DNA from 3 places in the Sutterella megalosphaeroides genome. Region 1 is predicted to be linked to each of the others. Evidence: riboswitches for the same ligand, from Rfam matches in the RefSeq annotation. Region 1 holds a riboswitch; each other region holds the start of a gene.

Region 1 (10,591 bases):
TACGGACCGAACGCCAAGGCGCGCGGAGGCGGAGAAAACGCCTCGAACTACGCGAGCGCCGCGTTCGACCGGGAGTTCGAAGCGATGCGCTACTTGGAGGACGGCCCCGAAAAAGCGGAACGCATCGACCGGATGATTCGCATCCTCCAGGAGGACGCGCCCGTCATGTTCGGCTACTTCCCGGCGGCCGCCGCCGCTTACCACGAGTGGGTCCGCAACGCGAAACCCTCGTCGATGATTCGCAACGGCCTTCCCTACCTCGCAATCGACGCCAAACTCCGTTCGGACCGCATCGCCGAATGGAATCCTCCGCAACTCGCGCCCTTGGGGATTCTCCTTGCGGGCGCGGCCGCACTCCTGCTTTTCGCCCGACGCGTGCGGGCGAAACGCGAAGGGCTGCGGATGCGGCCGCCCGAAAGCGGTTCGGATGAAAAGCACGGAAGCACCCGAAGAGGCAACCGAGAAGGAGCCGCACGATGATCGCCTACCTCGTTCGACGCGTCCTTTACGGCGCACTCGTCCTTTTCGGCGTGAACCTCCTCACGTTTCTCCTCTTTTTCGCCGTGAACACGCCCGACGACATGGCGCGGCTCAATTTGGGCGGCAAACGCATCACACCCGAAGCGGTCGAAGCGTGGAAGGCGGCGCACGGCTACGATCTGCCGCTTTTCGTGAACGAACGAGCGGAAGGCGCGGCAAAGTTCACCGAGACCCTTTTCTGGAAGAAAAGCGTTCCGATGCTGGCTCTTGACTTCGGAACGAGCGACACGGGACGCGACATCGCGGCCGAAATCCGCACGCGCTCGGTCCCCTCGCTCCTCTTGGCCGTGCCGACCTTCGTGCTCGGGCTTCTGGTGCTCGTCACCTGGTCGCTCGTGGTCGTTCTTTTCCGGCGAACGGCCTTCGAAGCGGCGGCCGTGGGGTTGTCGGTCGTTCTGATGTCCGTTTCGTCCCTTTTCTACGTGATTCTCGGGCAGTGGCTTTTCGGGAAGGTGATGCGGCTCGTGCCCGTTTCGGGCTGGGCCTCGGACGAAGGGGCGATCGTCTTTTTGTTGCTGCCCGTGGCCCTTGGGATCCTCTCGCGGCTCGGAAGCGACACGCTCCTATACCGAGCGCTTTTTCTCGAAGAGATGGAGAAGGACTACGTGTGGCTTGCCCGCATGAAGGGCCTCACCGAAGAACGGATTCTTTTCGGGCACGTGTTGAGGAACGCCTCGCTTCCGATCATCACCTCGAGCGTTGCAATGATTCCGATGCTCTTTATGGGGAGTCTCATCATGGAGAGCTTCTTCGGGATTCCGGGGCTCGGCAGCTACACGATCGACGCCCTCAACGCGCAGGACTTCTCGGTCGTGCGCGCCATGGTTTTCCTCGGCACCGTCGCCTACGTCGCGGGCCTCATTCTCACCGACATCGTCTACACCTGGGCGGATCCCCGAATCCGACTCGGGCGCGCGTGACGGAGGTTCCCGCATGTTTGTTGCGCCTTTGCCCGTTTTTCTCGCCACCGACTTCGTGATGGCGGCGCTCCTCGGCGGATGCGTCGCGACGGTCATCTTCCTCGGGCGTCGTCCCGACATCGCCGCCCGTTGGAAGCTCGTTCTCGCGCGGCCGTCCGCGTCGGCATCGCTCGTCGTTCTCGGGTTTTTCTTTGCGATCGCACTTCTCGACTCGGTCCACTACCGAAAGCCCCTGCCGCCCGCCGAGGGTGCGGTGGAAACCGCCTACTCGCCCGTCACGACGTCGCTCTTTGACGACCTCGTTTTCAACGTTCTCGGTGCGGCGGGGCCCGAGCGGAGCTACTCCGCGCCCTTTGCCGTGCGCGAATTCGACAAGTCGACCGCCGCCACGAGCGCGGGGCCCGTGCGGGACTTTCAGCCGCTCCGGTCAATTCGTCGGGACGCTTCGGGCGAAGCCGCGAGTGCGGGCGAACTCGCAACGCGCGCCTTTGTCGGCGGGGCGGCGGGTACGGTCGCGGGCGTGCTGCTCCTCGGGATCGCGGGTCTCGTGAGACGCGCAAAACGTAAAACATGCGGAAAGAAAGGCCGTGACGGGATGACGGGCGAAGACCGCCGCCGACGCCTTGCCCGCTTGGCTCACCTCGCTCCGAGAGCAACCTTCGTGCTTCTCTTCGCCCTCACGGGGGTCGTCCTCGCCCTCTGGCCCGAGCGGCACGTGCTCGGTACCGATGCGGCGGGGACGGACGTCCTCTACGAAGCCTTGAAGTCCCTGCGCACGGCGATCGTGATCGGGACGCTCGCGACGCTCTCCGCCCTTCCCTTTGCCGTAACGGCGGGCCTCACGGCGGGGTACTTCCGCGGGTGGGCGGACGACGTGATTCAGTACATTTACACGACGCTCTCTTCGATCCCCGGAGTGCTTCTCATTGCGGCGGCCGTCCTCATGACGACGGCCTTCATGGACCGCTTCCCCGAGCGGTGGCCGACGGGGCTCGAGCGCGCCGACATGCGGCTCTTTCTTCTTGCACTCATCATCGGGTTCACGAGTTGGGCGACGCTCGCGCGTCTCATCCGCGCCGAAACCATGCGGATCGCTTCGCTCGACTACGTGTTGGCGGCGCGCGCCCTGGGCGTTCCGGCTCCGGTGATTCTTCTGAAGCACGTGCTCCCGAACGTTCTGCACATCGTCCTCATCGTGACGGTGCTCGACTTTTCGGGCGTGGTGCTTTACGAGGCGGTGCTCTCCTACGTGGGCGTGGGGGTCGACCCCGTCATGAACTCCTTCGGCACGATGGTGAACGCCGCGCGCAGCGAAATGAGCCGCTCGCCCGTCGTCTGGTGGAATCTCGCCGCCGCATTTCTCTTTCTCGTCACGTTCGTCCTCTGCGCCAACCTCGTCGCTGCGGCCGTACGGGACGCTTTCGACCCGCACGCCGTTTTGGAAAAGGAGGACCGATGAGCCGCACGGATGATGTTTTGCTTCACGTCGACCGCCTCACGCTGACGCTCCCCTCGGACTCGGGCCCGATCGAAGCGCTCTCCTCGGTCGACTTTACGGTGCGGCGCGGTGAGGTATTCGCGCTCGTGGGCGAATCGGGTTGCGGCAAGTCCCTCACGGCTTCCGCCGTCGTGCGGCTCCTTGCCCCCGGGGCCCGAACGCCCGACGGACGCATCCGATTCGAAGGTCGCGACCTTCTCGGCCTCACCGAGCGCGAGATGCGCGGCTTTCGCGGCTCCCGCATCGCGCTCGTTTTTCAGGAGCCCGCCACGGCCCTCAACCCCGTGATGACGGTAGGGGCGCAAATCGCGGAAATGATCCGCGCAAGCCGCAAGGCGCGCTCCGACACGCATGCGGAAACGCAAAGCGCGGGTGAGCGCTCCGATCTTTCCCCCGAACGGGAAGCGCTCGAGTGGTTGAAGCGCGTGCGCCTGCCCGACCCCGAAACGCTCGCGCACCGCTTTCCGCACGAGCTTTCGGGCGGCCAGAAGCAACGCGTGATGATCGCGTTGGCGCTCTCCGCCCGCCCCGACATGCTCCTTGCCGACGAACCGACGACGGCTCTGGACGTGACGCTTCAGGCCGAGATTCTCGGACTCTTGCGTACGCTTCAACGGGAAGAAAACCTCACGCTTCTTCTCATCACGCACGACCTTGCGCTTGTCGAAGCCTTTGCCGACCGGCTCGCCCTCATGTACGCGGGCGAAACGGTCGAATGCGCCGCGGTGCGGGACTTTTTCGCCGCGCCCCGACACCCCTACGCGACGGCGCTCCTCGGTGCGCTCCCCGGAGCCGATCGGACGCGCCCTCTCGCGGCGATTCCGGGCACGGTTCCGACGCCGGGGCACCTGCCCGCCGGGTGCCACTTCGCACCCCGCTGCCCGAAAGCGCGTGCGATCTGCCGAAGGACGGCACCCGTTGCCCGCACGGCGGGCGCGTCGGTTGTGCGCTGCCACTTCCCGGAGGCGGACGCCCGCGGGACGAAGACGACGGAACACACAAACGCATCGGGCGCATCGGGCGCATCGGGCGCCCCGAGCACCCCCTCCGACGGTTCGATTGTTTCTCCGCTTCTTTCCGTACGCAACCTCACCGTCGGCTTTCGGGCGCGGGGCTTTTTCGCTCGAGACCCAGAGCCTGTCGTCCGCGACGTGACCTTCGACGTCCGCCCGGGCGAAACGGTGGCCCTGGTCGGGGAGTCGGGATCGGGCAAAACCACGACGGGCCTGGCGCTCCTCGGACTTCTCGGCGGAAAAGCGCGAGTTGCGGGAGAGGTCGACCTTGCGGGCTCGCCCCTCTTTCCCCTCACCCGCACGGCCGAGCGGCGGTTGCGCCGTTCCGTTCAAATGATTTTCCAAGACCCGAACGCATCCCTTGATCCGCGCCGCACGATCCGCTCGACCCTTCTCGAAGGGATGGAAAGCCTGCGCCCCGAGTGGTCGAAAGCGCAACGCCTGGAGCGACTCGAGCGGCTCCTTCACGCCGTGGGCCTGCCCGCCGATGCCGCGGACCGACTTCTGCACGCCTTTTCGGGCGGGCAACGGCAGCGCATCGCCATTGCGCGGGCGTTGTCGGTCGAGCCCAAGCTCATCGTCTGCGACGAACCCACGTCGGCCCTCGACGTCTCGGTGCAGGCGCAGATTCTGAATCTCCTCAAAGCCCTGCAGCGGGAGTTCGGACTCGGGTACCTCTTCATCACCCACAATTTCGGCGTCGTCGAATACATGGCGGACCGCATCCTCGTCATGAAATCGGGCCGCATCGTCGAAACGGGCGACGCGCAGGCGATCCTCACGCACCCCGTCGACCCCTATACGCAGAGGCTCCTTGCAGCCGTGCCCCGACTCGGCGAGAAAGCTTCGAAGCTCTTTGACCGCAGCCCCGACGCGTCCGACTGAAAACTCAAGCTTCGGTCGCACTTTCTTGCATTCCGCGGCGTTCGCTTAACGCGACTTTGCATGGGCGCGTCCTATACTGAACATACGTTCACTCGTATCCGATCGGGTACGAGCAAGAAAACCCTACGGAAGAAGAAGGAAGAAAACCATGACCACGCGTCGCAAACTGATTTTCGGCACGGCGGTGCTGCTTGCCGCGGGCGGTTGGGCGGGAGTCGCTTCGGCCGCTTCGGACGAACTCCTCGCCGACCTCCTCTACGGCGTCACCGACGCGCTCACCCGCGAATACATTCGCGAACACTACCGCGAAGGCCGCTGGGACGGACACCGTTGGTACTACGACGGGCGTTGGTATTCGCGCGACGCCTACCGCCGATTCCTCGCGGAACGGGCGGCCGCCTTCCATCGTCCGCCCCCGCCGCCTCCGCCCCGTCCGGCACCTCCGCCTCCTCAAGCGCATCGACCGCCACATCGGCCCGAGCCGCCCGGCCACCGTCCGGGCGGGCCCGGCGGAGCGGCTGGTCCCGGAGGGCCCGGCGGGCATCGTCCGGGCGGACCCGGAGGTCCGGGCGGTCCCGGCTTCGGCCCCCGCTGAGTTCTTCAACGCGTCCCCCCTCCCGAAACGCCTCGCACCGAGCGACTCGTTTCGGGACAAGGGGGATCCCGCTCAACCGGTCGCGGCAACCCGCGGCCGGTTTTCCGTTGAGTTGCCGTCGATTTGCCGCACGGCATCCTTTGCCTTATTTCTCCTTATTTCCTTATTTTTTCTACGAGTTTTCCGCACTAGGCACAACCCCCTAGTAAACCTCGGAATAAACCGACCCTTCGAATACGCATTCGGGTTTTCGAGCTCGGGTGATTTCCCCCAGACGCCCTTTTTCGTTGCGCGACGCACCCGATCGTCACAAACGAACTAAGGCCTTTTCGGTACGGACCGCGCGCTTTTCGCAGTGCAGAATGGAATGACACAGGTAGAGGTTGCGGTCTTCAAGAGTACGTTTCTCCATACACGCGAAATCGAGGGGAAGCCGAAAGGGACGACCGCCGAAGGGCGCCTGGGCCGTTTCGCGGGTCGAAAGCGCACCTGGGACCGGAGAGAACATCTCCGGGACTGTCGCGGCAACGCGGAGCGCTACCGGAACACCCGAAAAAGAGAACGAAACCCCGCGACGGAGTGCGCGCGTCGGTACCGAACGGCCGAAAAGCCAAAAGAGGACCGAGGCCGAAACACAACCTCACGACGGGGGACCGCCCTCACACCGACGGAGCGTCCGTCGCGCTACAGGGCGGCCGAAGGTCAACAAAAGGTCGGGGTCCGGAAGCGGACCTTCGACCTTTTTTCGTCTTGCCGAAGAGCTTTTCGCCCTCGCTTTTCCCTTTTTCGGAGGCCCAGCCATGAACCCGTCCGCCGCATCCTCGACAACATCGCCGATCGGCGCCCGCGCAGCCTTTTCCATGCTTGCCGTCGGCGTCTTCGTTTTGGTTTTCGGTCTCATGGAGCTTGAGCTCAACGCGCGCATCGTGCTTGCGATCGACGGCGCGATCATGTGCGCGATGGCCTGCGCCTTCGGGATCCGCTACGACGATCTGCAGCGCGGCATTCGCGATACGATCGCCTCGATGCTCGTGGCGATGCTCATTTTGCTCGCGGTCGGCGTCCTCATTGCCGTCTGGATGGCTTCGGGCACGATCCCGACCATGATTTACCTCGGGATGCAAGTGATCACGCCCTCGATGTTCCTTCCGGTCGTCTGCATCATCTGTACGCTCATGAGCGCGCTCGCGGGTACGTCCTGGGGAACGCTCGCCACGGTGGGCATCGCGTGCATGGGCGTTGCCGAGGGCCTCGGCGTTCCGCTCGAAGCCGCGGCGGGCGCCGTGTGCGTGGGGGCCTTCACGGGCGACAAGATTTCGCCTCTTTCGGATTCGACCGTCATCACCGCGACCGTTACCGACACGCCCTTGATGGAAGGAATCCGGCACGCCCTCGTTTCGACGGGACCCGCCTTCCTTCTGAGCCTTGCGTTCTTCTTCGTCTACGGGCTCTCGCTCGAAACCCACGCGGCGGCGAGCGGCGCCTACGACGAAATCCTCGCGACGCTTTCCGCGAACTTCGACCTGAGCGTTCTCACGCTCCTACCGGTTCCGGTCGTGCTCGCCCTCATCGTGCTTCGCAAGCCCGCCATCCCGACCTTCGTCGCAGGGATTGCCGCGGCCGCTCTCATCGCCGTAGTCCTTCAGGGCGAAAATCCGCGAGACCTCATGAACGCCATGTATTCGGGCTACGCCGCCGAGACGGGCTCGAGCTTCGTCGACACGATGGTGAACCGCGGGGGCTTCACGAGCATGTTGGGCACGATCGGCCTTCTGATGGCGGCGGCGATCTTCGGGGCGCCCCTGCGCACGGCGGGTGTCGCGGACGTGCTCCTTGCGTGGCTTCGCGAACGCGCCCGCACGAGCCGATCGATGAGCTTCGCGGTGATGGTGCTCCATGCCGTCTTCTTCACGATTACGGGCGCCTACTACGTGAGCTACCCCGTTGTCGGCGCCATGACGAAGGACCTCTTTCCCGCGTACGGGCTCTCCCGCAAGAACCTGATGCGCATGATGATCGACACCGGTACGGGACTTGCGCCCATGGTGCCCTGGTCGACGACGGGCTCCTACACGGCCGGCACGCTCGGGGTCGCGAATCTCGCCTTCACGCCGTTTGCGCCGATGCTCTGGCTCTCGATTCTCTTCTCGGTCTTTTACGCCGTCACGGGCCTGTGCACGGCCAAGCTCGAAGCCCTTCGCGACGAGCGTGCGACGGGACGCGCCGAAGCGCAGCCCGCCTGAGTCCGGACGCTTCTTTCATCCCCATCGACCCACTCACGGAAAACGCACCATGGATCCCCTCATTCAACGCTGGTACGACCTCATCAACATCCGCTCCGTCAACGGGCGCGAGCTCGAAATCGCCGAACACATCGCGGGCCTCATCCGCGGCTTCGGCCTGACGCCGCACTTTTCGCGCTTCGACGAGGACGTCGAGGGCGTGCGCCCCTCGGTCTGGACGGAGCTCGACTCGGGCCGTCCCGGGAAAACGATGCTTCTGATCGGTCACATCGACACGGTCGACGTGACGCTCGAAAACTGGAAGACGAATCCTTTCCGCGCGACCGAAATCGACGGCAAGGTCTACGGGCGCGGCGCCATGGACATGAAGGGGGGCCTCGCGTGCCTCCTTTCGACCCTCGAATACTTTGCGGCGCACCCCGAGCGCTTCTCGGGGAAGATCCTCGCCGCCTTCGTTTCGGACGAAGAGGGCTTGAGTCGCGGGACCTACGCGCTTTGCGACGAAGGCGTGCTCAAAGCCGACTACGCCGTCATGGCCGAGTGCCGCTTTACGAACGCGGCGATCGGTTTCCGCGGTCGCTACAGCTTCGAGGTCACCGTGCGCGGCGAGTCCGCGCACGCGAGCCGCTACCCGCGCCGCGGCGAAAACGCGCTCATTTCGGCGGGAAAGCTTGCGGTCGCGATCGAGGCGCTGCCGACGAAAACCCACCCGAAGCTCGTCGGCGGCACCTGGTGCGTGCGCTACATGTCTGGGGGCAACCCCGACACGCTCGTCGTTCCCGACAGCTGCTACGTCTTCGTCGACCGCTACGTCGTGCCGGGCGAAACGTCCGAGGACTGCATCGCGCAGATCCGCTCGGCGGCAGCCGACCTCGGCCTTGCCGATAAGGTGAACGTCCGGCTGAAGCCCCGGAAAAGCCCCTACATGCAGTCCTTTGCGGTCCCCGAAGACCACGAACTCGTGACGACGCTCGTCGACTGCTACGCCGACGTGACGGGCAAAGCCCTTGAACTCGCCTACGACCCGTCGGTGTGCGACTCCAACATCGTCGCCGTCACGCTCGGGATTCCCGTCGTGACGTTCGGGCCGTCGGGCGAAAACCTGCACGGCGACAACGAATGCGGCTACCCCGAAGAAGTGCTCGCCTCGTTCGAGATCTACAAGCGTATGGTAGAGCGGCTGCTCGCTCCCTGATCCTCGCTTGCGGGCGGGCGAAGATCGTCCGCTCGCAACTCCGTCGGTCGTTCACGGACCTTCTCAAAGCCGCTCCGAGCTTTTGCGCTCCAGGGCGGCTTTCGTTTTGTGCGTCGGCGATGCTTCGTTCGGCGGTGAAGACGGGCGGTGGCAGAGCAACGCCCTCGGAAGGAGCAATCGGCGTTGTCATCACCCGCGAGAAGCAGAAGGAATTGAAAACAAAAAAGGCCCGGGAATGATCGGCATTCCCGGGCGGAAAGGAGAGAACAGCAATTAGTCTCCCGGTGTTGCGAGGGAGAGGGGCGACGAGCACCCTTCTCCTTTCGAGGATCGGTTTCCTTACTTCTTCATGCGTTCGCGGATCATCGAGCCGCCGAGAACGACGTAGAGAAGGAGCGCCACGCCGAAGGCGAGCAGGCAGCACTGGGCCATCGACATGAACTTCATCGGGGGAATGAGGTACCAACCGCCCGCGTCGTTGTACATGTTGATGATCGACTCCTGCAGGGGCGAGAGCACCGTGCCGAGCGGAACGTCGGAGTTGTCGTAACCGCAGTCACCCGTGGGCAGGAACCAGTCCGGAGCCCACTTTTCGAGCGGAAGACCGAAGGGGTAGTGCGGTTCGGTCGAGCAACCCTGCATGCCGAAGAGCGCGTCGGGATCGTCGCCGTGAATGGCCTGGTGAATGTTGGAGAGCTTCACCGAGCACATGATCCCGTAGATCGCACCGTAGATGCCCATCACGTACGCAATGAGGCGCGTGATGAGGGGCTTCGGGCAGATGATCGGGAAGAGGCACCCGAGCGCCATCACGAGGAAGGCGTAACGGATGTAGACGCACTGCTCGCAGGGCTTCATGTAGAGCCAGACCTGGAAGACGTTGTGGGCCACCAGGACGAGCGCGCAGCTCAGGAACGCGATCACGATCCAAGGCCAACGCGTCTGCTCGAGGTGCGCGATCGTAGAGAGCCAGTCGCGCTTGGGAGTCGTCGAAGACATAGGCGGAGATTCCTATCGAGCGGTGGATCAGAGCTTGGAGAGCTCGGTAATGAGGTCGACCATGCCCTTCACGTTGCGAATCGACTTCGTCATGATGAGGTACTTGCCGTTGACGACGTAGGCGGGAACACCCTGGATCTTGGCGACGTCGTAGCAGGGCTTCCAGTAGTCGGCGAGCTTCTGCACGTCTTCCGTCTTGCGGGCGGCGGCAAAGGCGTCGGCAGTGATGCCGGTCGCGTCGAAGGCGGTCTTCAGGAAGGCTTCTTCGCCGGCGGCCCAGCGTTCGCCCTTCTTGTGATAGGCCTGGTACCAGGCGTCCTTGGCCTTCTTGTAGAGGCTCTTCGGGTCTTCGACGCTTTCAACGCCCGCCTTCTTGTCTTCGAGCTTGCAGTAGGCGAGGAATTCGCTCGCAGCGCGGCCGAACTTGCCCTTCGTTTCGAGGTGGTACATGTCGAACTTGAGACCGGAGGCCTTTTCGGCTTCGGGCATCACCTTCGGGTCGACGCCGACGTCGTACTTGAAGCAGAAGGGGCAGTCGTAGGACCAGACCTTGATGATCTTGCCTTCACCGCCGACGAGCGGGGTGTCGAGCTTGACGTAGTCGGTGCCGAGCGTGCCGGCAAAGGCGGCGGGAACGAGAGCGGAGGCGGCAACGACGGCCGAGGCCTTCAGGAGCGTGCGACGAAGCATGATTGCAATTCCT
Region 2 (10,591 bases), 210 kb from region 1:
GGTCTTTGAAGGTCTTTGAGGGCCTTGGGGCTTAACGGCGTTCGCCGAAGCGTTCGAGCCTTTCCGCTCGCTCGGGCCGCTCGTGAAATTCGCTCGTGCAACAACCCGCTTCCGCGTCGCCCGACTCGAGCCCTTCGAGAATCGCGCAGCGCCGTCCGTCCGAATGGTCGCCCCCGCATCGTGCGGCGAGCGCTTCGAGGTGGCCTTTGAGTTCGAGCAAGTCCGCAATGCGCGCATCCACTTCTTTCAGGTGCTCGTGAATGAGTTCGTGGGCGCAGTGCGCTTCTTCGAGCGTACCCGCCCGGGCTTCGAGGAGCGTTCGGATTTCTTCGAGCCCCAAGTCGATGTTGCGGCAGTGACGGATGAAGTCGAGCACCCGCACGTGCTCCTCGCCGTACGAGCGGTAGTTGTTCGCCTCGCGCCGCGCGGGCGCGATGAGACCGATTTTTTCGTAGTAGCGAATCGCCTCGGGCGTGTGCCCCGTGGCCTGCGCGAGTTCTCGAATGCGCACTGTCGGACTCCTTCAAGAAGTCGAAAAAGGGAAGAGCGGAAAGCGACCGAGAGCAGCCGTGGGCTCGCGGAGCGTTTTTTCCATTATGCCTAAAAATCCCCTTGACCTTGTAACCGCTTCAAGGTGTTCAATACGCTCAGAACGATTTTCAAAGAGACGGCCGGACGTGCTTTTTCGTTCGATGCGCCTCCCGCCCTCTCCCGACTTTTTCGGATTTTGAGACCATGCCGCTTCCCTCGACCCTCCGATTCCGCGTACCGGACATGTGCTGTCCGGTCGAATTCGAGCACTATGCGAAAGCGCTCGCGCGACTCGCAGCATCGCACGGCTTTGCCGCCTCGGCACTCGCGGCCGTACCCGACTACGGAACGCGCACCCTCACCGTAACCTTCGCGTCCGAAGCGCTTCGCGAAACCCTTACGCCCGAACTTGTGCTTGAGGCGCTTCGCTCGGGCGGGGACCGTGCGGAGCTCGTCGACGCCCCGCGCACGGGCACCGTGCTTCTTGCCGTTCCCGCCATGGACTGCCCCGTCGAAGCGGGCGAAATCGAGCGCGAATTCAAGCGTTCGGGCATCGGCTCCTATGAATTCCGGATCATGACCCGCACGATTGCGGTGCCCGCCGAATCGGTCGAAGCGGCGTGCGAGGCCGTGCGCCGTGCGGGCTACGAGGCGACACCCCTCGCGGGCGGGGAAAAGCACGCGGCCGGGACCGCTCACGGGGAGGGTGCCCGCGAGGAACGTCTTCCCTGGGGCCGCTACGGCACGGGGCTCGTTTTCGCGATTCTTTCCGAAGCGATCGAGCTTCTCGGCGAATACGGCGTGATTTCGGGCGGGATGATGCTGGAGGCGGCGGGGTTCCTCTTTGCCGCGGCCGCCATCTTCACCGTGGGACTCGGCACCTTCCGCAAGGGCCTGCTTGCGCTTACGAAGGGCACCCTCAACATGAACACCCTCATGGCGGTGGCCGTCACGGGGGGCGTTCTGATCGGGGCGTGGCCCGAAGCTGCCATGGTGATGGTGCTCTTCGAGATTTCCGAAGCAATCGAAGGGCTCTCGATGGCGCGCGCCCGTCGATCGATTCGCGACCTGATGACGGTGACGCCCGAACGCGCGCTCGTCAAGGGCGACGCGGGCTACGTCGAAACGCCCGTCGAAGCAGTGGCGCCGGGCGCCCGCATACGCGTGGCGCCCGGGGACCGCATTCCTCTGGACGGCCGGATTCTCGAAGGCTCGACGACGCTCGATCAGTCCGCCGTGACGGGCGAATCGATGCCGGTTGAAAAATCCTCGGGGGACGAGGTGTGGGCGGGGACCGTGAACCTCACCTCGACCGTCGACGTGCTCGTTACGAAACCCGCCTCGATGAGCCTCACCGCCCGCATCATCGAAATGGTCGAAAATGCTCAGGCGTCGAAATCCCGCGTGCAACGCTTCGTCGACCGGTTTGCGGCCGTTTATACGCCGATCGTCTTCCTCGCGGCCCTTCTTGTCGTCGCGGTTCCGCCGCTCTTTTTCGGGGGTGACTTCGTCGAGTGGCTCTACAAGGGCCTCTGCCTTCTCGTCATCGCCTGCCCCTGCGCGCTTGTGATTTCAACGCCCGTGACGATCGTCTCGGCCCTTGCGACCGCGACGCGCTGCGGGCTTCTCATCAAAGGGGGGTTGCCGCTTGAAGAAGCGCGCCGCATTCGCACGGTGGCGCTTGACAAGACGGGGACCCTCACGAAGGGCGAACCCCGCGTGGAGCGCATCCACCTCTTTGCGGGCCTCACCGACGCGACGATTCTCCCGGTAGCGGCGTCGCTTGCCGCCATGAACAAGCACCCGCTCTCGCGCGCCATTGCCCGCCACGCCGAAGAGCGCAACACGCCTTTCCTCGACGTCGTCGACTTTACGGCGCTTCCCGGTCGCGGCGTCAAGGGGCGCGTTCGCAACGGAGAAGCCTTTCTCGTCAACCTCGCCGAACTCGAAGAGCGCGGCTGGGCGACGGACGAGGTGCGGGAAGTCTTTCGCCTTGCGGCAAAGTCGGGGCGCTCCACCGTGGCGCTTGCGGACGCGTTCGGGGTTGAGGCGGTATTCGAACTTGCCGACGAAATCCGTCCCGACGCCCGAGCGGGTCTTGAGGCGCTCCGCGCCGAAGGGATCGAACCCGTGCTTTTGACGGGCGACAACCGTGCGGCGGCGTTTGCCCTCGGACATGCGATCGGGCTTCCCGAAAGTGCGATCGACGCGGAACTTCTTCCCGACGAGAAGCTCGAACACATCCGGCGACTACAGAAACGGGGCTTCACCGCGATGGTGGGCGACGGCATCAACGACGCGCCCGCGCTCGCTCAAGCGGACCTCGGGATCGCCATGGGCATTCGCGGCACCGACAGCGCGATCGAAGCGGCGGACGTCGCCCTCATGGACGACCGGATTTCGTCGCTCACCTCCCTCGTGCGACTCTCGCGCATGACGCACTCGGTGCTCGTTCAGAACATCGTCTTCGCGCTCGGGGTGAAATTCGTCTTCGCGGCGCTCGCCCTTGCGGGCCATGCCACGATGTGGATGGCGGTCTTTGCCGATACGGGCACATGCCTGATCGTGGTCGCGAACGGCCTGCGAATGCTGCGCGCGAAGTCGCGCGCCGAGGGGCGCTGAGCTCAACCCGCAGCCGAAACCCCGACGACGCTCCCTTCCCGCCGATATACTGAAGTGAGGAAGGGAGCGTTTTTTCGCGCTGCGGAAAGCCTCGGATGCCTTCCGTCTAGGCTCTTCGACTTTCTTTTCCCGGGAGATTCTTCATGCGTGACCCGACGTCGCTCGAACCCAAAAACGGTGACTTCGTCGCCTACGTCGAAGCCCTTCAGGCCGATCAGGCCGCGCTTTTGAAAGCCGCCAACAGCGGCCGCATGTCGCTCTCCGACATGGAAGAGGTCCTTGAAGAGAGCGACGAGCCCCGCGCGAGCGCCACGGCCGCACTCCTTGAGAGCCTCCGAAAGCGCGCCCGGGATGCCGTGATGTCGCTCCCCTCGGGCCATTCGAGCGGCTCGAACAGTTCGACCGGTTCGGGCACGTCGGACGGAGCCGTCCTCACGTCGCCGATCGGCCGCAAGCGCACCGGTCGTCGTAAGGACGCCCGGTCTGCGACCCCCTTCGGGCGCCTCGTCGGGTACGGCGTCGCCGCGCTCGGCTTTGCGCTCCTCTTGATCTTCATGAATCTTCCGGACAGCGAACCCGCCGTGCCGTTTGCGGTCATGATGATTTTCGCGGGCCTCTATCTTGCGGGCGGCGACGCGAAGAAGAAGTGAGCTTCGCGCCTTCGGGCCCGACGAAAAAGATCCGCCGACCGTGAAGCCGACGGATCCCGCAACGAGTCCCTCAACAAATCCCTCAACGAATACGCTTCTCGGGGCGACGCACCAAGCGCCGCCCCGATGTCTTTTTCAGCTTCCCGATTCCGCTCCCCCGAACCGGAGCCCGACGCCCGAGACAACACGGACTCGGCGGTTCGGGGTTTCGGAATCTCTTCGTCAGCGCTTCAGTCAGCGCTTCAACCCGTGCGCCTTGCCGAGCGCTTCGGGCGTGTGGCAGGTGTTGCAGCGTTCGGGCTGAAGGTCTTCGAGCTTGACGCCGAATTTCCCGCCCATCTCGGCGATGTGGGCCTTCGCCTTCTCGTTTTTGACGAGTTTCCCGTAGGCGTCCCGCGTGTAGGCGTGGCACGCGAAGCACGTCGCCGCCATGGGCGAGGCGTAGGCGTTCACCGTGAAGTCGACCGCAGGATGGGCGTTCGAGTCGGGGTCGTACGCCGTATCGAGCGCAAGCGGGCGACCGACCTTGGCGAGGCGCTCCAGGCCGAAGCTCTCGCCCTCGTGGCAGGCCGTGCAGTCGCCGCGGGACTTCGCCCATTTGACTTCGCGAACGCCGCCTTCCGCGCGCTGGCTCGGGCGCGTCCCCGCATGGAGCGAATGGATCCAGACCTTCATGTCCGGGTACGAGAGCACGAGGTCCTCGATGAAATCGGGCGAATCGGCGTTCGTCATGTAGTCGCGAATCGCGGCCGTGGGCGGCGTATTCGGATTGTGGCACGTGACGCACGGGAGCGTCAGGTCGTTCGTCGACCCGCCGAAGCCCGGCATCGCGCGCGGGGCGTAGCTCTTCGGCTTGAAGGGCGTCGTATGGCGCCCGTTTTCGTCGTCGTGCCCCGAGTAGCAGGTCGTATCCGCGTAGTGCTTGTTTTTCTTCGTCACCTGCGAGTGGCAACTGCGACAATTGATTTCGGTTTCGTCGTGCTCGGCGTTGTAGCCGTGACAGGTCCCGCACTTGGCGTTCGACGTAATCGTCGGGCGCAGGGCCGTGAGGCGTTCGTGCGGAACGAGCCCCTTTTCGTCGAACACCCAGAGGTCGTTCCAGGCGGCGTTCTTACGGTCGCGACCGCTGTCGCACGCCGCGAGCTTTTTCGCGTCGTCGAAGCAGTAGATCAGACGGTTGCTCACGACACCCACCTTCCCTGCTTTCGGGGAGGACGTCGAAAAGCGGTCCTCAAGCACGACGGGGCCCACGCGGTAGGTGAAATGTTCGCCGTCCGTGCGGAAAAGAGGCGTCCGTTCGCGCTCGCCCGCGGGCGTGCGCCCGAGCCCCTTTTGCGTGACGTCGCGTTTGTTCGACTTCACGAAAATCGGCGTCCCGCGACTCATCGTGAAGTCGCTTTCCGCGTCCCAATTGACGTAGAGCTGGAGATTCTTGATCCACGGGGCGTCCGCGGGGTCTTTCGTTGCGAGCGGAACGGGTTGCCCTTCGGCGTCCAAGAGCCGGAACGTGACCTCGGCATACGCCGCATCCGCTTCGCGCACGATTTTCGCGTCGGTCACGTCAACGGAGACGAGCGACTTGAGTCCTTCGCGCGCGGTCGTTTCCTTGGCGCCCAAGTGCGCCGCGCGCACGGCGTCCGTCGTATGGCAGGAGGCACACTCGGCGTCCGAAAGCTTTTTCGCGTCGTGGGGAGCTTTCTTGGCAAAGTCCGCGTGGCACCCGGAGCACGCATTCGCCCGAGCGACGAGAAAACGTCCGTCGTCCTCGTGGCACTGGAGGCAGTCGCCTTCGGGTCGGGCAAGGTCGCCCGCGTGGAGCGCATGGATTTCACGCGGGCTGTGCGCGCTCAGATTGGGCGTCACCGTGTGGCACGCGGTGCAGGCGGCGCGCTCCGGAGCAGACGCGGTCGGGGTCGAACCCGCCGCTGTGACGGAAGTCGAAAGCGAAGCCGCAAGGGCAACGGCGCACGCGAGCGCGAACGACGACGGTCGGAACGAAGATCGAACGGGAGAAAGGACGGACGGGGTCATGGCGGGCACCACGGAAGGTCTTGGAAGCTCTTCGGAGTACGGTCGGGGCTCGTTCTTGCGGGCCCGATCGTGCTTGGGGCCATTCTACGGGGCCGCATCCCTGCGGCCGATTCGGACTTGCACGCATTCCGACCGAGTTCGAGGGATATTCCCTACCCGAAGTTACTCAAGAACCCCTAATCCAAATCGCCCACTCGCTTTGATGCGACTGAAAGGATGGAACAAAAGTTATGTTTACAGGATTTCCCTCGTCCCCGCAGTGCGCGTTGCCGTGCGAAAGTTATCGGACAGAAAGTTGTGGATAGAGGCGCGGGGCGAATGAGTAGCCGTTCGAGGGGACACCCGGAGACGACGGTGAAAGGTCAACCCGCCGAAACGTTCGGACGGGTGCGTCCCTGCGTTGGGCACCGGCGAAATACGTCGGTGACTCCCGGCGAAGCTTCGCTTCGTCGGAGGCGCTATCGGCGGAGCTTGCGACATCGAGCCCTCCGTTTTCGGCGTCCGACAGCGCTTCGGTCGTCTCGGAAGGGGCGCGGGCGCACGGGCCGAGGACGGGTTCTCTTATAAGCCGCATCACCGACGATGGTGAGTGCGGCTTTTTCGTTTGTATTTTTTTCGACCCTTTTCCCCTTTTTCGGAGAAACCCCGTGTCCAATTCCCACGAACCCGCAACAATGAAGCGCGAAGTGAGCCTCTTCGGCGGCATCTCCGTGCTCGCCGGCATCATGATCGGCTCCGGGATCTTTTATATCGGTGCGATCGTTCTGCAGCGCTCCGGGATGAACCTCGGCCTCGCGCTCCTCGTTTGGCTTATCGGCGGCCTCGTGACGCTTCTGAGCGGCATCTGCTTTGCCGAACTCGGCGCGATGATGCCCAAGGCGGGCGGCTACTACGTGTACCTGCGCGAAGCCTACGGCGAACGCGTCGCCTTCATGTGCGGCATCACGAATTTCTTCCTCTCCTCCTCGGGCTCGATCGCGGCTTTGGCCGTGGCGTTCGGGGCGGCGCTCTCGAGCATCTATCCGCTCGACCCCCTGGTGCAAAAGGGGATCGCTCTCGCGTCGATCTTCCTTCTCACGGTCCTCAACATCCGAGGTGTGAAGTTGGGAAGCACCGTGCAGAACCTCTTCATGATTTTGAAGATGCTCCCGATCGTGCTCATTCTCGTGTGCGGTCTTGCCATGGGGACGCAGTCGCCCGACCTTCTCACCTTCGAGCTTCCGGAAACGCATGCCGCGCCCTCCTTCCTCGAACTCTGCAGCATGGTGGGCTTTGCCGTCATCGCGACCCTCTGGGCTTATGAAGGCTGGACGAACCTCAACACGATCGCCGAAGAAATCAAGAACCCGAAGCGCAACATTCCGCTTGCTCTCATTCTCTCGATCACGGGCGTGGCGATTCTCTACGTGCTCTTCAACTATGCGGTCTATCGCGTCCTCCCTTTCGAGACGATTCAGCAGCTCGTTGAAAGCGGCGACTACTACCTCGGCACGGCGGCCGCGAAGGAACTCTTCGGTTCCGCGGGCATGATCGTCGTGGGTGCCGCCATGATTCTCGCCATCTTCAATTCCTTGAACGGCTGCATCATGGTCTTCCCGCGCATGTACTTCGCCATGGCCCGCGACGGCGCTCTGTTCCCGAGCCTCGCGAAGCTCCATCCGACGTACCGCACCCCGATGAACGCCCAGATCGCTTCCGCGGTGATGGCCTCGATTCTCGTGTGCTCGCGCACGCTCTCCGAATTGACGAGCCTCGTCGCCCTCTGCGGGATCATCTTCCACGGCCTCACCTTCTTCTCCGTGATCGTGTTGCGCCGCAAGTACCCGACGATGGAGCGCCCCTACCGTGTTTGGCTCTATCCCTTCACGACGATTCTCATCTGCCTCGTCATGATCGGTCTGGCTTTGAACACCCTCGAGCAGGATCCCGTGACGGCGCTTCTCGGCCTTCTCGTGCCGCTCGGCGGGCTCGTGATCTACGAACTTTTCTTCCGCCGTCGCCACGACGCGCTTGAAAAGGAACGCGCCCTCGAAGGGAAGGACGCCCTCGGAAGCGAATAATCCTAAAGCACCTGTCCGAAACACCGCGCGACCGATGACTGCCAAGGAGCGGTCGCGCGGAGTCTTCTCCCCGAGTTCTACATTTCAACCATCCACCCCCGTGTGACCCTTTTTTCGAAGGATTCCCCCATGGCCACCGTCATTCTGAACGCCAAGATCTACCTTGAACGCGGGCGCTTCGCCCGGGCCCTTCTCGTCGAAGACGGGATCGTTCGCGCCGTCGGCACGAACGAAGAGGTGCTTGCTCAAGCTCCCGCCGAATACGAAACCTTCGACGCGTGCGGCCGCACGATCGTTCCGGGCTTCAACGATTCGCACCAGCACCTGCTCAACACGGGGATCGCGCTTTCCGACATTCGCCTTCATACCGCAAAGAGCATCGCCGAAGTGAAGGAAATCGCCCGTCGCTACATTGCCGAGCGCAAGCCCGCCCCGGGCACGGTCCTTCACGGCATGGGCTGGAACCAAGACTACTTCGAAGACGAATCGCGTCTTTTGACCGCAGCCGACCTCGACGACATTTCGACCGACTACCCGATCATCTTCGAGCGCGCCTGCGGGCACCTCCTCACCGCCAACACCGCGGCCGTGCGCCTTGCGGGGATCACGGCGGAGACTCCCGACCCCGAAGGCGGCTCGATCGGTCGCGATGCCGAAGGAAACCCCAACGGGATCTTCGCCGAAAACGCCCGCAAGCCGATCCGCGCCCTGATGGCGGAGCGCTCGGTGGACGAACTCGTCGAACTCATCCGCATCGGCATGGCGCACGCCGCCGAAACGGGCGTCACCTCGGTGCAAACCTGCGACCTGCGTCCCGGCTCCTGGGAGCGTACGCTCGAAGCCTACGAGCGCGTCGCCGCGGAAGGTGCCTCAACCCGCGTCTACCATCAGTCGCACTTCCACAACCCCGACGACTATCGGGCGTTCCTCGCCGCGGGTCACGTGACGGGGACGGGTACGCCCATGCACCGCTTCGGCCCCTTGAAGCTCTTCATCGACGGCTCGCTCGGCGCGCGCACCGCGCTCATGCGCCACCCTTACAACGACGACCCGACGACTTCCGGGATCGCGACCCTCACGCCCGAGCAGATCGACGAACTTGTCGGGATTGCTGTTGAAAACAAGTGCTCGGTCGCCGTTCACGCGATCGGGGACCTCGCGGTCGAACGCATGCTCGACGCCTACGACAAAGTGACGAACGGCTCGAATCCGCTGCGCCTCGGGATCGTGCACGTGCAGATCACGGACCGTCCCTTGGTCGAACGCTTCACGAAGAACGACATCCTCGCGCTCGTGCAGCCGATTTTCCTCCACTACGACACCCGCATCGTCGAAGACCGCGTCGGAAAGGACCTCGCATCCACCTCGTACGCCTTCGGCACGATGCAAAAGCTCGGCATCCATATGAGCTTCGGCACCGACAGCCCGATCGAAGACATGAACCCGATCGACAACCTCTACTGCGCCGTCACCCGTCGCACGCTCGACGGAACCCCCGAAGGCGGCTGGCACCCCGAAGAGTGCCTCACGGTCGAAGAGGCGGTCGACGCCTACACGCTCGAAGGCGCCTACGCGTCCTTCGAAGAAAACGTGAAGGGGCGCCTCTTGCCGGGCTACTACGCCGACCTCGTCGTGCTCTCGGAAGACATCTTCACGATGCCCGTTGAAGAGCTGCGCCGTACGAAGGTCGACGCCACGATGACGGCAGGGCGCTTCGTCTATCAGCGCGAAGGCGCGTGAGAAGCGTAAAGCCTCCTCACAACGGCTCGATTCGACCTCGCACGGACGGAGTCGACCGTTGAGCGCTCAAGGTTGAATGCCTCGGGAACCCTCGGGAGAAACGCCTCCCGGGGGTTCTTCGTTTTGGAAAAAGCGTCCTCAAGTCGCCCCCGTCGTTCGAGTGTTTACAGTTAGTTCCGTGATACATCTGTAAAGACTGCTTTACGATGCGTCAGCTTTTGCAAATTCCGACCGTAGACACAAACGGCGTTTCGAGGCGCGGAGAGAATGGTTGGCAAGGAGAGAGCCATCGGGCTCTCCTCCCCCCGAACGAATGCCGAATGCCGAGCGCCGATTCCCGACGAGATTTGCGGGCCCCAACCGATCGTCGGGCAACGGCTGCCGAAAGGAGCCGACCATGTTGAAAAACACTTCCCCCGCCAAACACGGAGCCCCCGCCGTCATTGCCGGTCTCACGCTTTTTACCGTCCTGCTGTGGGCGATCAACCTTGCCATCGTGCCGCCCGAAGTGACGACCCGATCGATCATTCACGAACTTTTCTACGTGACAGGCACGATCGCCTGGCTTTGGATGGCCTTGGCGCTTGTCATCGCCGCACGTCCCGCCGGGATCGAGCGCTGGATGAAAACGCCGCTCGACGCCCTCTACCTCTGGCACCGCCGTCTCGGCGTCGCCGCGATCGTGCTTTCCGTCGTCCACTGGCTGGTCAAATCCTGGGCGGGCCCGATTCTCACCGTACTTGCAGTTCCGTCCGCCCCGAAACCCCAGAGTTCGGGCACGGTGCTCGAAGGGTTCGACGCGTTTTGGGCCGCGCTTCGGCCCTTTTCCGAAACGTCGGGCCTGTGGCTCACCGTGCTCATGGTCGCGCTCGGGCTTCTCTCGTACGTGAAGCGCCTCGGCTACGCCCGGTGGCTCACGACCCACAAACTCTTTTCCGTCATCTTCCTCGGCCTCTC
Region 3 (10,591 bases), 370 kb from region 1:
CGGGATCGATCGGAGACGTGAAGCCGCAGGTGCATTCGGTCGAGTCGGGGCTGCTCGGCATCTTGGGAGAGCCTGTCGTGCGGGATCCGCAGCAGGACGCCTCGGCGGACGAGTCGGAGCGGTTCTTTTGGGCGAAGGAGGGATCGGCAACGTCGGGAATGCGGTCGATGGGAGGAGGGACGGGCACGGTAATGCGAGCTCTTGGGAAAAGTTGGGGGAAAAACGTCGGTGAAGGTCGACGAAAATCGGCCTCCGGGTCGTAAATCGGAGTGCCGAACGGGAATTATTCCCGATTCCCGCAGGCCCCAAAGGCCCGCATCGACATTTCGTAACCTTTTTTCGAACATTTCGTTCGATATTCCTACTTTCGGGGGAGGCGAAGCGCCCCTTCGGGAGGGGGAATACGTCTTTCGGAGGGCGGGCCGCCCGTGTCGAATTCCCCCGACGGGCGGATGGCGGGGAAGGCGCGGCGTCTCTATAGTGAAGTATGAAACGAAGCGCGCGTCTCGCTCGGGTTGTTCGAATGCCGTCCGACAACGGATTCCGGGCATTCGCCGGAAACCCCGATCGACAGCGCTTTGCCCGGGACCCCGGGCGCAGCCCCTTGGAAAAGCAAAACACGAGGGATGCGCGCGAAGAACCGGGAAGAACACACTCAAGAAGAAGCCCCAAGCGGCATCGGGAGGCCGACGGTGAACCGTACCTACGATCGTTCCAACGAAACTTCCAACGAAACGTCCGAAGAGAGCGCGGGCGAAAGCCTTGAAGACACGGCAGTAAAGCCCTGCGACGAAGTGACGCTCTTCGGGCCGGATCCCGGTCGCACGTACGAGCGCGAAGTGCTTGTGCTCGGGATCGGCAACATTCTCTGGGCGGACGAAGGCTTCGGGCCGCGCGCCGCGGAAGCGTTCCACACGGCCTTTCGGATGCCCGAGGGGTGCGAAGTGATGGACGGAGGGACCCTCGGCGGTTATCTTCTCAACGACATCACGGTGACGCGCTCCATCCTCGTTTTCGACTGCTGCGACTTCCACGAAGCGCCGGGGACCGTGCGGATCCTGCGCGGCGACGACATCACGCTCTGGGCCTCCACCAAGATTTCGCCCCATCAGCAAGGCTTCAACGACCTTTTGTGCTCGGCGGCGCTCCTCGGGAAGACTCCCGAGCGGATCGCCGTCGTCGGGGTGCAGCCCGAAAGGCTCGACGACTACGGCGGAAGCCTCTCGGACACGATCCGATCGAAGATTCCTCAGGCGCTGGAACTCGCCCGTGCGGAATTGGCCGCCTGGGGCTTTGCGCCCGAAGCGCGTGCGGCCGACGAGGCGGTGCCGCCTTTGGACGTCGCGCCCGTGGCAATCGACGCCTACGAAACGGGTCGCCCCTCGGCGCAGGACGCCTGCCGTACCGGGGACGAACGGTTCCTCGTTCGCGAAGCGGGCGAAGCGATTCCCGACGCAGGCGAAAAGTAAGCCGGTCTGAAAGAAACAGAAGAGAAAAGAAAGAGAAATCGAGGAGGGTACTTCCTATGTGCGTCGGTATTCCGATGACGGTTCGAGAAGTTTATGAAGACGGCACGTGCCTCTGCGAGCGGGACGCTCGCACGGAGCGCGTCGAAATCGGGCTTGCGGGCGACGTGAAGCCCGGAGACCTCTTGATGGTGTTTCGCGGGACGGCGCTACGCCACATGACCGAAGAGGAAGTGCGCGAGGTGAACGACGCCCTTTCGGCGCTTGCCGACGTCATGGCGGGGGACGCCACGGAAGAGACGATCCGAGCGGGCTTTCCCGATCTCGTCGATCGCGAGCCCGAGCTCCCCGAGCACCTCAAGGCGCTTGTCGGAAAGCGCGCGGTCTGAACCGAATACGGCAATTCTCGAAGGAGTTCGTTCATGAGCAAATTCACTCAAGTGGCCCCGATCGACGTCGACACCCATCCGGGGTTCGTGCGTCTTTACGGGAAAGAAGGTTTCCGGAAGGTGGGGCAAGAGAATGTCGACACGCTCCTTGCCGCGCAGGGACTTCAGTTCGTCGTCTTTGCCGACGACCCGATGAAGCAAAAGGAAACGCTCGACATCGTCGTGATTGCCCCCGAATTGCGTCGCGCCTTGGGCGACGCCATAGCGGGCGCGTGGTTCACGGACGTGCGTACGGGCAGGGCTCTTGCCGCCCGCTGGGGGATTCGCAAGCTCCCCGCCGTCGCGCTTTTCCGCAGCGGCACGTACCTCGGTGCGGCCGAAGGGCTTCTCAACTGGGACGAATACCTGACGACGCTTGCCGAGGTCGGCACCCGCACCGAAGCGCCCCCGCGCCGCATCTCCCTGATTCCCAACAACGAACCCCCGACGTGCGGCTAAGCACGGCATATCCAAAGCAAATAAGCCCCGATCAGGAGGAATTTTCATGGCCGATCAATCGTTGTTCAACGCCGCCCGACGCTGGGCCGACGTTCCGAAACTCGACCCCGAAACCGAACGCGCCGCTGCCGAAGCGACCGTCGCCTTTTTGAAGGCCGTCGAAGCGGAAGTGACCGGACATCTCGGCAAAGTCGAAACCGAAGGCAAGGACGCCGATGAGCTCCACGTCGTGTGGGATTTCGAAGCGTTCGATCCGCGTCACCTCGACTTTCTCCTTGCGACGCTCGGAGAAGGCGACGTACGTATCAAGCTTTGCGACGGCGAGGTGAAGGTGGCCGACACGGGTGTGCCCGGTCTCTGGCGCATGCAGTCGGGTCGCGACGGGCAGGTAAACAGCTTCATCCTCGCCCGCATCCCGAAGGCCGTGCGTGCGGTGGCAGCGGAAGGCAAAGACGCCGTTCCCGCCATCGTCAACGGGGGCGCAAACGTCTTTGCGGCGCCCGCCATTCTGAACGAACTCCAGCACACGCTGGAGAAGACCGACCTTGTGACGCTCACCGATACGCCCGCGTTTATGGTCGAGCTCACGCACCAGCCGATGTCGCCCGGCGACATGAACGCGCTCTATTCGACGCTCGGGCGCGGGCCCGTCGAGATTGAACTGCGCGGCATGGCGATCGGCAAGGTGAACCTCACGGGCGTGCGCGGGATCTGGCACAGCCAAATCCTCAACACGCTCGGAAAAACGCTGCTCGACGCCTACGTCGTCGCGGGGATTCCGCCCGAAGTGCCGATTCCCGAAAGCGAGTGGGTGGATTGCCTCTCCACGTGCGCGGACTTGATCGCTTGGGTCGAGCACGACTTGGAGCGCGGAACGCTCGGCGGGAAGCCCGCGCAGGCGAAGACGGTCGTCGCGTAACAAACGGCGCCCGAAGGCGAATTTCCATTGCGGGAGGGCCGGCCGCCCGGGTCGGTCCTCGTTTCTCTTCCTCCAAAAGGTTCTATGACTACCGTGAAGACTTCCGAAACCGAACACGCTGCTCCAACCGCCGACGTTGCTCCGGCCGCCGAATCCGCTTCCGTCGACCTTCCCGCCACTGCCACGGGGGCGGAGATCGCGGGGCTCCTCGACGCGCTTGCGCGCTCGCGCGTGGGTCCCGAGACGCGCATGCAGTGCAAGGTGTGCTGGTACGTCTACGACCCCGCCGAAGGCTGCCCCGAGTGGCAGATCGAACCGGGGACTTCCTTTGCGGATCTCCCCGACTACTTCACCTGCCCCGATTGCGGACACCCGCTCTCAAGCTTCATTCCGGCGGAGGAAAACGACTGAAAGAATGCGCCCGAGGTCGAACAAGAAGGCCCGCATTTGGAGCAAATGCGGGCCTTTTGTCGACCGTTGGTCGGCCTGAAATCCCCTGAAAACAAAGGGAATGACGCGTGTAAAGCGTCCTAATGGAAAAGGCGTAGAATTCGCCGTCCGACCGCGGCCTCTCCTCGGGCATCATGTTCTCGTCGAGACCCGAATCGGTTTCCCAGTTCGCTGTTGAGCGAATCCCGTTTCGGCGCCTCGTTTCTTGATTCCCGAAACTTCGAGTTCCGCCCGGTCACCCGCGGGCGACTCGCCCTTGATTTTTAAGGACGCGCACATGCTTTCCCGCCGCTCGCTTTTCTCGACCGCCGCTCTTCTCGGCACCGGGCTCACGACGCTCGGTTCCGCTCCCGCCCGCGCGGCCGCGACCGTTCCCGCCTCCGCCCTCGACGAAGTCGTTCCGACGAAGGCCGCCCCGATCGCTCTCAATTTCAATGAGAATTCTATGGGCATGTCGGCATCCGCCAAAAAGGCCGTGATCGATTCGCTCGGGAAGGCCTTCCGCTATCCCGACGACGCGAAGGAAGCGGCCCGCAAGGCGACCGCGGACCTCAACGGCGTCTCGCCCGAACTCGTGACGCTCGGTTCGGGCTCCTCCCAGGTGATCCAGGCCGTAGTGGCCTCGCAGGTTCAGAAGGCCCGTGCGGCGGGCAAAAAGGTGCAACTCCTGCAGCCCGTCCCGACCTTCGGCGTCGCGGAATCCTACGCGGCGGCTCTCAACGTCCCCGTGACGAACGTGCCGCTTAACGCCGAAACGCTTGAAATCGACGTTGAAGCCCTCAAGAAGGCCGCCGCCCGCTTCGACGGCGTCACGATCGTCTACTTCTGCAATCCCAACAACCCCACGGGGATCGTGACCGACAAGGCGAAGCTCTCGGGCTGGATCGAAGCTTCGGCTGCCGCCAAGGCTCCCGTTTTCTTCCTCGTCGACGAAGCCTACGGCGAATTCGTCGAGAATCCCGCCTTCGAATCGGGCGTGGTCCTTGTGAAAAAGGGCCTCGACAACCTGATCGTCACGCGCACCTTCTCGAAGCTTTACGCCTTGGCGGGCTTGCGTCTCGGTTACGGGATCGCAACGAAATCCGTCCTTGCCGAGTGCGATCTTTTCGAATCGGTGGATAATATCAACCTCGCGGGTGCCGTCGCCGCCGCGGCGACGCTCGCCGACAAAACGTATCTTGAAACGTCGCTTGCGGCGACGAAACTCTCGAAGGCCATCGTGACGAAGGCCTTCGACGAGCTCGGGATCAAGTACCTCCCGTCGGAAGCGAACTTCATCTTCCACCAGGTGAAGGGCGACTCCGAGACGTACCGCAAGCACATGGCCGATGCGAACATTCTCGTCGGCCGCGCGTTCCCGCCCTTTACGGGCTGGAACCGTCTCACGCTCGGTACCCCCGGCGAGATGAAGGCTTTCGTCAAGGTCCTCAAGGACTTCCGTACGAAGGGTCTCATCTGACCGAAAGCGCGCGAGGATGGGGGATTACGTTCTCGCGCGCGGGTTGCGGCTCGTGCGACTGCCGGGGTGCGGTCGCACGCATCAACCGCCGTTTCCCCGGAGAAACTCTCGGCCCAGAGCGCGGGCCGGGAGTTTTTTCCGTTTTGGGGAGAACGATCCGAGCCCCCGTCACCGCGCAACGATCGAGGCACAATAGACGTGTGTGTCTTTCCGGAGATCGGCCATGATCGTCTACACGAGAGCTCGGTTCACGCCCGAAGCAAAACGCGTGGCCGCACGATATGTCGTAGTGACGGGCTGCCCTGTCAAGCAAGCGGCCGAGGAACTTCTGGTTGCCCGCAGTACGCTCTATCGTTGGGTTGCGGAATACCGCCGAGATGAAGAACTCGTCGGGCAGTTCTTGTCGAAGTTGACGCCCGACGAAGCGCAGAAGTTTTCGGACTGCAGAGAAGCGATCGAAAAAGAACTATTCGAAGAGACCTTGGACCGGCTGAAGAAAGAGGCGCAGTCGGAGCGGATGTATCCGCCGCCTTGGAAGCTGCCTCCTCTTGAGTTTCCGTACGATTAAGTGACCGCGGCGTGCGGTGAGCGAGGGTGCGGCGCGCAAGCGCGACCCAACGAGAGCGTCGAAGTCCCGCGCCGAACGTGAAAAAACCCCGCTCGCGCCCTGTACGAACGGGGTTTTTCAGGGGAGCATCACGCCCGGTATTTTGCCGGGAACTCCATGTCTTCGTAGCGTACGAACTTCGTCTTCTTGACGAGCTTGTAGCCGAGCCAGACGGCGAGGAAGAGGGGGATGCCGATGTAGGTCGCAGCCACCGAGGACCAGTCGATCGTGTCTTCGAGGAAGGCCTTGTAGTTCTGGCCGAGCATGATCGTCATGCAGAGCACGAAGGCGAAGATCGGACCCCAGGGGAAAAAGCCCGAGCGGTAGGGAAGCTTCGAGAGGTCGCATCCCTTCAGGACGTAGCCGCGGCGGAAGCGGTAGTGACTCACTGCAATCCCGAGCCAGGCGATGAAGCCGCACATCCCCGAGGTGTTGAGAAGCCACAGGTAGACGTCGCGGTTGTCAAAGAGCGACGTGAGGAAACAGAGGCCCGCCACCGCCGTCGTCGCGACGAGCGCGTAGCGCGGCACGCCCGAATTCGAGAGTCGAGCGAAGCACTTCGGCGCGTCGCCTCGGAGCGCGAGCACGTAGAGCATGCGCGTTGCGGCGTACAGGCCCGAATTCCCCGCGGAGAGCACCGACGTGAGGATGACGGCGTTCATGAGGGCGGCGGCCGACAAGAGACCGGCATGCTCGAAAACGAGCGTGAAGGGGCTCACGGCCACGTCCGCGATGTCGTTTTTGAGAAGACGCGGGTCCGTGTACGGGATGATCAGGCTGATGACGAAGATCGAGAGGACGTAAAAGAGGAGGATGCGCCAGAAGACCTGTCGCACGGCCTGCGGAATCGCCTTTTCGGGGTTTTGCGTTTCGCCCGCGGCGATGCCGATCAACTCCGTCCCCTGGAAGGAAAAGCCGACGACCATCGCGACGCCGATCAACGCGGGGAACCCGCCCACAAAGGGGGCGTCCCCCGTCGTCCAGTTCGCAAAGCCCGCGGGGATGTCGTCCGTGAGGATCCCGAAGATCATCGCGCAGCCCGTGGCGATGAAAAAGACCACGGTGAGCACCTTGAGGAGCGCGAACCAGTATTCGGTTTCACCGAACCCCTTCACGGAGAAGAAGTTGAGAAGGAAAATAAACCCGAGGAATAGGGCGCTCCAGAGGGTTCCGGGGACGTCCGGAAACCACCAGCCCATGACGAGCTGCGCTGCGACGAGGTCGACCGCCACGGTGACGGCCCAGTTGTAGCAGTAGTTCCAGCCGAGCGCGAAGCCGAACGCTTCGTCGACGTAGCGACGCCCGTAGGTGGAGAAGGACCCCGCCACGGGTTCGTAGGCGGCAAGCTCCCCGAGGCTCGTCATGAGAAAGTACACCATGAGGCCGATCACGGAGTACGCAAGGAGCGCGCTCCCCGGGCCCGCTTCGGCAATCGTCGCGCCCGAGGCGACGAAAAGCCCCGTGCCGATCGAGCCGCCGATCGCGATCATGGTGACGTGGCGCGACTTGAGTTCGCGCTTGAGGCCGGACCGGCTGCCGGCGTCTGTTTCGGACATTCTTGGAATTCCTTCGGAAAAAAGAGAGTTGCGGTTCCGTGCGACATCCATCGGTGTCGCACGGGGCCCGTATCCCTTTCCGAAGGCGTCGCGGGGTGATTCAAAAAGCAATCCCTGCGACGAACGGACGGTGTGTTCGTGCCCGTAACGCCAGCCGACAGCTCCTCCGTCACCGACCGAAGCTTGGGGTCGTTCGCAAGCCGAACGAGCGCTTCGTCGCGACGGGAGTGATGCGGATCTTCTCCGCATCCCCAACTGCCCTCCCGCGTCCGGCAGGGCGTTTCGGCGGACGGCCCCTTCGATCGGCTTCTTCGGGTACCCCCTCGGCCGTCTACTCATGCTCGCCCGCGCCTCTATCACGCATGGTTGCCGACCGGATTTCGGGCGGCAAAGGACACATTGTTACACAAAATGGAGGATTTGTGGGTTTTCCTTGGAGAAAGGCACGTTCCGGAAACAAAAATCGGGCGTATCGAAGCTTGAGTGTGCTCAGCGTTTGAGTTGTTGCTCGGGAATCCGAACGTTTCGATAGAAACGTCCGTTATTCGTTGCGCGTAGTCCCACGTCCCAGAGAACGGTGCCCGTGCGGTCGGTGAGTTTGTTGGCGCCGAGGATGCGGGCGCCCGGTATTTCTTTGAGGGCGGCCGCCTTGACGTACTCGGGGATTTCACTTGCCGGCACATCTTCTTTGGCCGAGAACAGCGTGCCGTCGGGTCTGATCCGAAGTTCGACCTCGCGATCGCCCGCAAGTTCGAAGTCGGCCTCGAAGGTGTTCGTATCCTCATCAAAATCCCATTCGATGCGAGGGATATCGCCGAAGGTTGTTTGTACGTAAGCACGAACGACTTCCGGTACGGCATCTGCCATGAGGTCTTTGGCCGATACGCTTGAAGCGCACGCGAGAAGTCCGAAAAGGCAGGAAAAAAGTGTTGTTCGGGTGAGGTCTTTCATGGGACAAAATCAAAAATGACGAAAAGTTGTCGAGACCCTCAGTTCTTCTCGCCGAAGAGTTTTTCCTTGAGCGCGGCACCCGCCTTGTCGATGCTCGAAAGCGCGTTGTCGTAGCCCTTTTCGAGGCAGGCCTGGGAGAGGGCCTTCCTTGTCGGCGACTTCCTTGATGTAGGCGGGCGAGCAGGTCTTTTCGTTCGGCGTGATCGACTGATTGCAGCCGGCGAGAAGGAGCGCGGCGGGGACGGCCAGAGCGATGATCTTAAGCATTGCGGATCGGTTCCTAGTAAGGTTTCTCGGAGAAACTCGCGTTGTAGTCGGTCGGACGCGCAAAGAGGAAACGCTCGGGCGCCCGTCGGGCTCAGTATGCCAGAGGCGGGAGGCCGAGAGTGTGCGAATTCGTTACGCACCCGCGCGTCTGTTGCGCGTCCCGATCTCCCGCGCCCTTCGGCTGTTTCAGGCACATCAGGTGACCTTGTGCCGGAAGAACCACGTTGCCGCCGGAATCGTAAGTCCCGTAAGTAGGAGGAGCGGCCAGAGGAAGGGGCGAATCGCGTCGAAGCCCGCACCCTCGAAATAAATCATGCGTACCATCTGGATCCCGTAGCGTGCGGGGTTGAAGACGGTCGCCGCCTGCATGAATTCGGGCATCGCCCCGACGGGGGTCATGAGGCCCGAGAGGATGAGGGCGGGAAGCACGAAGAAAAAGACGAGGATCACGGACTGCTGGTACGTGCGCGACGCGGCCGAGATCGCGAGCGCCAAGCCCACGATGCTGAGCGAAAAGAGGGATACGACGAAAAAGAGGAGCCCGATCGAGCCCGCAAAGGGAATCTCGAACCAGTAGCGCGCGACGGCAAAAATGAGAAAGCCCTGCGCGACGCCGATCACAAGCGGCGGGATCGCTTTCCCGACGAAGATTTCGACGGGGGTCATCGGGGTCATGAGCATCATGTCGAAGGATCCTTCTTCGCGTTCGCGCGAAACGGCCACACCCGCAAGGAGCATCACCTGGAGCATTGAGAGCGCGAGAATGAGCCCCGGCATGATGTTGTAGCGTGTGATCGCGTTTTCGTTGTAGCGGTAGCGCTCAACGAGCCGCACGGCGCCCGCGGCACCCTTTTCGGCGTTGAGCTTTTCGACGATCGCGGCGACGTAGCCCGTCGCGACGTTCGCGGTCGTGGTGTTGCGTGCGTCGACCGCCACGTAGATCGTGCCGCCCGTGCCGTCCGCCTGTCGCGCGGCGAAGTCGTCCGGAATCACGATCCCGATCAGGGCGTCCCCGTGATCGATCGTGCGGCGTACGTCTTCGATACTGCGCGGGGTCGCAATCGGCTCGAAAATCCCGTTCGATTGGATTTTGCGCGCCACTTCGAAGGAGGCTTCCGAGCGCGACGCGTCGTAAAGGACGTAGGGGACCTGCTCCAAATTGAAGGTGGCCCCGTAGCCGAAGAGGACCGACTGCGCGATGACGGGAACGAAAAGAATGCGCAGCATCGCGGGGTCCAAAAGGAGCGTCACGAGCTCCTTGCGAACGAGCGCTCGAAGACGCAGGAGTTTGAGGCGAAGAACATGCAACATCAACGGGCCCTCCGAATCTCAATCCATGCGCTTTCTCAGCACCGCCAGGGCGGCGAGCGCGAAGCTCGTCGTCCAGAGCGCGAGAATGAGTGCGTTTTCGAGGACGACGTCCGTTGCGCCCCCCGAGAGGAAGAGAATTTTCACGGTTTCCATGGCGTACGTGGGCGGCATCAGGTGACCGACTGCCGAAATCCAATCGGGAACGCTCCGAAGGTCGAAAATGAAGCCCGAGAGAATCAGGGCGGGAAGGTAGCTCCCGATCACGGCCATCTGCATCGCGACGAACTGCCGCTTCAAAGCAGCGGACAAAAAGAGCCCGAACACAAGCGCCCAGACGTTGTAGAGGAGAAAAACGCCCGCCAACAGCCAGCAGCTTCCCCGCACGGGAACGTCAAACAGGGCGATGCTCGTCAGAATGGCGGTGCCTTCTCCCGCCGTCGAAAGCGCGAAATAGGCGAGGAATTTCGACGCGAGGATTTCAACGGGGGACGCGGGCGTCAGGGCAAGCGCCTCCATCGTGCCGCGCTCCCATTCGCGCGCGATGACGGAACTTCCCAAAAAGCTCGATACGAGCGTCATGAGAACGATCGTAAGGCCCGGCACGAGGTACCAGCTCGATGTGTTCGCTTCGTTGAACCAGGCGCGCGAAAGGATTCGGACGGCCGGAGGTGCGCCGGTTTCGGAGGGGCTTGCAACAGCCGCCCCGCGCTCCGCGTTT

Evidence for each region. A riboswitch is a leader RNA that binds a small molecule or an ion and turns the genes downstream of it on or off. The one in region 1 is predicted to bind lysine.
Region 2: it holds a riboswitch for lysine, as region 1 does, so the genes downstream of both, S6FBBBH3_RS05215 (APC family permease) here and S6FBBBH3_RS04490 (Na+/H+ antiporter NhaC family protein) in region 1, are expected to answer to the same signal.
Region 3: it holds a riboswitch for lysine, as region 1 does, so the genes downstream of both, S6FBBBH3_RS05905 (amino acid permease) here and S6FBBBH3_RS04490 (Na+/H+ antiporter NhaC family protein) in region 1, are expected to answer to the same signal.

The regions. Positions count from the first base shown of each region.
Region 1 is NZ_AP018786.1:1,012,582-1,023,172, reverse strand. Features, by position in the region: gene S6FBBBH3_RS04520 (ABC transporter substrate-binding protein) at 1-480, shown strand, start outside; gene S6FBBBH3_RS04515 (ABC transporter permease) at 477-1,460, shown strand; gene S6FBBBH3_RS04510 (ABC transporter permease) at 1,474-2,919, shown strand; gene S6FBBBH3_RS04505 (dipeptide ABC transporter ATP-binding protein) at 2,916-4,856, shown strand; gene S6FBBBH3_RS04500 (hypothetical protein) at 5,005-5,451, shown strand; lysine riboswitch at 5,821-5,999, shown strand; gene S6FBBBH3_RS04490 (Na+/H+ antiporter NhaC family protein) at 6,312-7,694, shown strand; gene S6FBBBH3_RS04485 (M20 family metallopeptidase) at 7,744-8,889, shown strand; gene dsbI (protein-disulfide oxidoreductase DsbI) at 9,229-9,888, opposite strand; gene S6FBBBH3_RS04475 (DsbA family protein) at 9,916-10,578, opposite strand.
Region 2 is NZ_AP018786.1:1,218,904-1,229,494, reverse strand. Features, by position in the region: gene S6FBBBH3_RS05235 (MerR family transcriptional regulator) at 32-511, opposite strand; gene S6FBBBH3_RS05230 (heavy metal translocating P-type ATPase) at 736-3,153, shown strand; gene S6FBBBH3_RS05225 (hypothetical protein) at 3,297-3,803, shown strand; gene S6FBBBH3_RS05220 (multiheme c-type cytochrome) at 4,038-5,834, opposite strand; lysine riboswitch at 6,129-6,303, shown strand; gene S6FBBBH3_RS05215 (APC family permease) at 6,482-7,894, shown strand; gene S6FBBBH3_RS05210 (amidohydrolase) at 8,024-9,634, shown strand; gene S6FBBBH3_RS05205 (ferredoxin reductase family protein) at 10,032-10,591, shown strand, end outside.
Region 3 is NZ_AP018786.1:1,383,797-1,394,387, forward strand. Features, by position in the region: gene S6FBBBH3_RS05865 (phosphate-starvation-inducible protein PsiE) at 1-187, opposite strand, end outside; gene S6FBBBH3_RS05870 (HyaD/HybD family hydrogenase maturation endopeptidase) at 693-1,469, shown strand; gene S6FBBBH3_RS05875 (HypC/HybG/HupF family hydrogenase formation chaperone) at 1,526-1,855, shown strand; gene S6FBBBH3_RS05880 (thioredoxin domain-containing protein) at 1,889-2,353, shown strand; gene S6FBBBH3_RS05885 (hydrogenase expression/formation C-terminal domain-containing protein) at 2,400-3,272, shown strand; gene S6FBBBH3_RS05890 (rubredoxin) at 3,357-3,683, shown strand; gene S6FBBBH3_RS05895 (pyridoxal phosphate-dependent aminotransferase) at 4,000-5,181, shown strand; gene S6FBBBH3_RS05900 (transposase) at 5,405-5,749, shown strand; gene S6FBBBH3_RS05905 (amino acid permease) at 5,878-7,344, opposite strand; lysine riboswitch at 7,542-7,708, opposite strand; gene S6FBBBH3_RS05910 (hypothetical protein) at 7,834-8,295, opposite strand; gene S6FBBBH3_RS05920 (ABC transporter permease) at 8,758-9,873, opposite strand; gene S6FBBBH3_RS05925 (ABC transporter permease) at 9,892-10,591, opposite strand, start outside.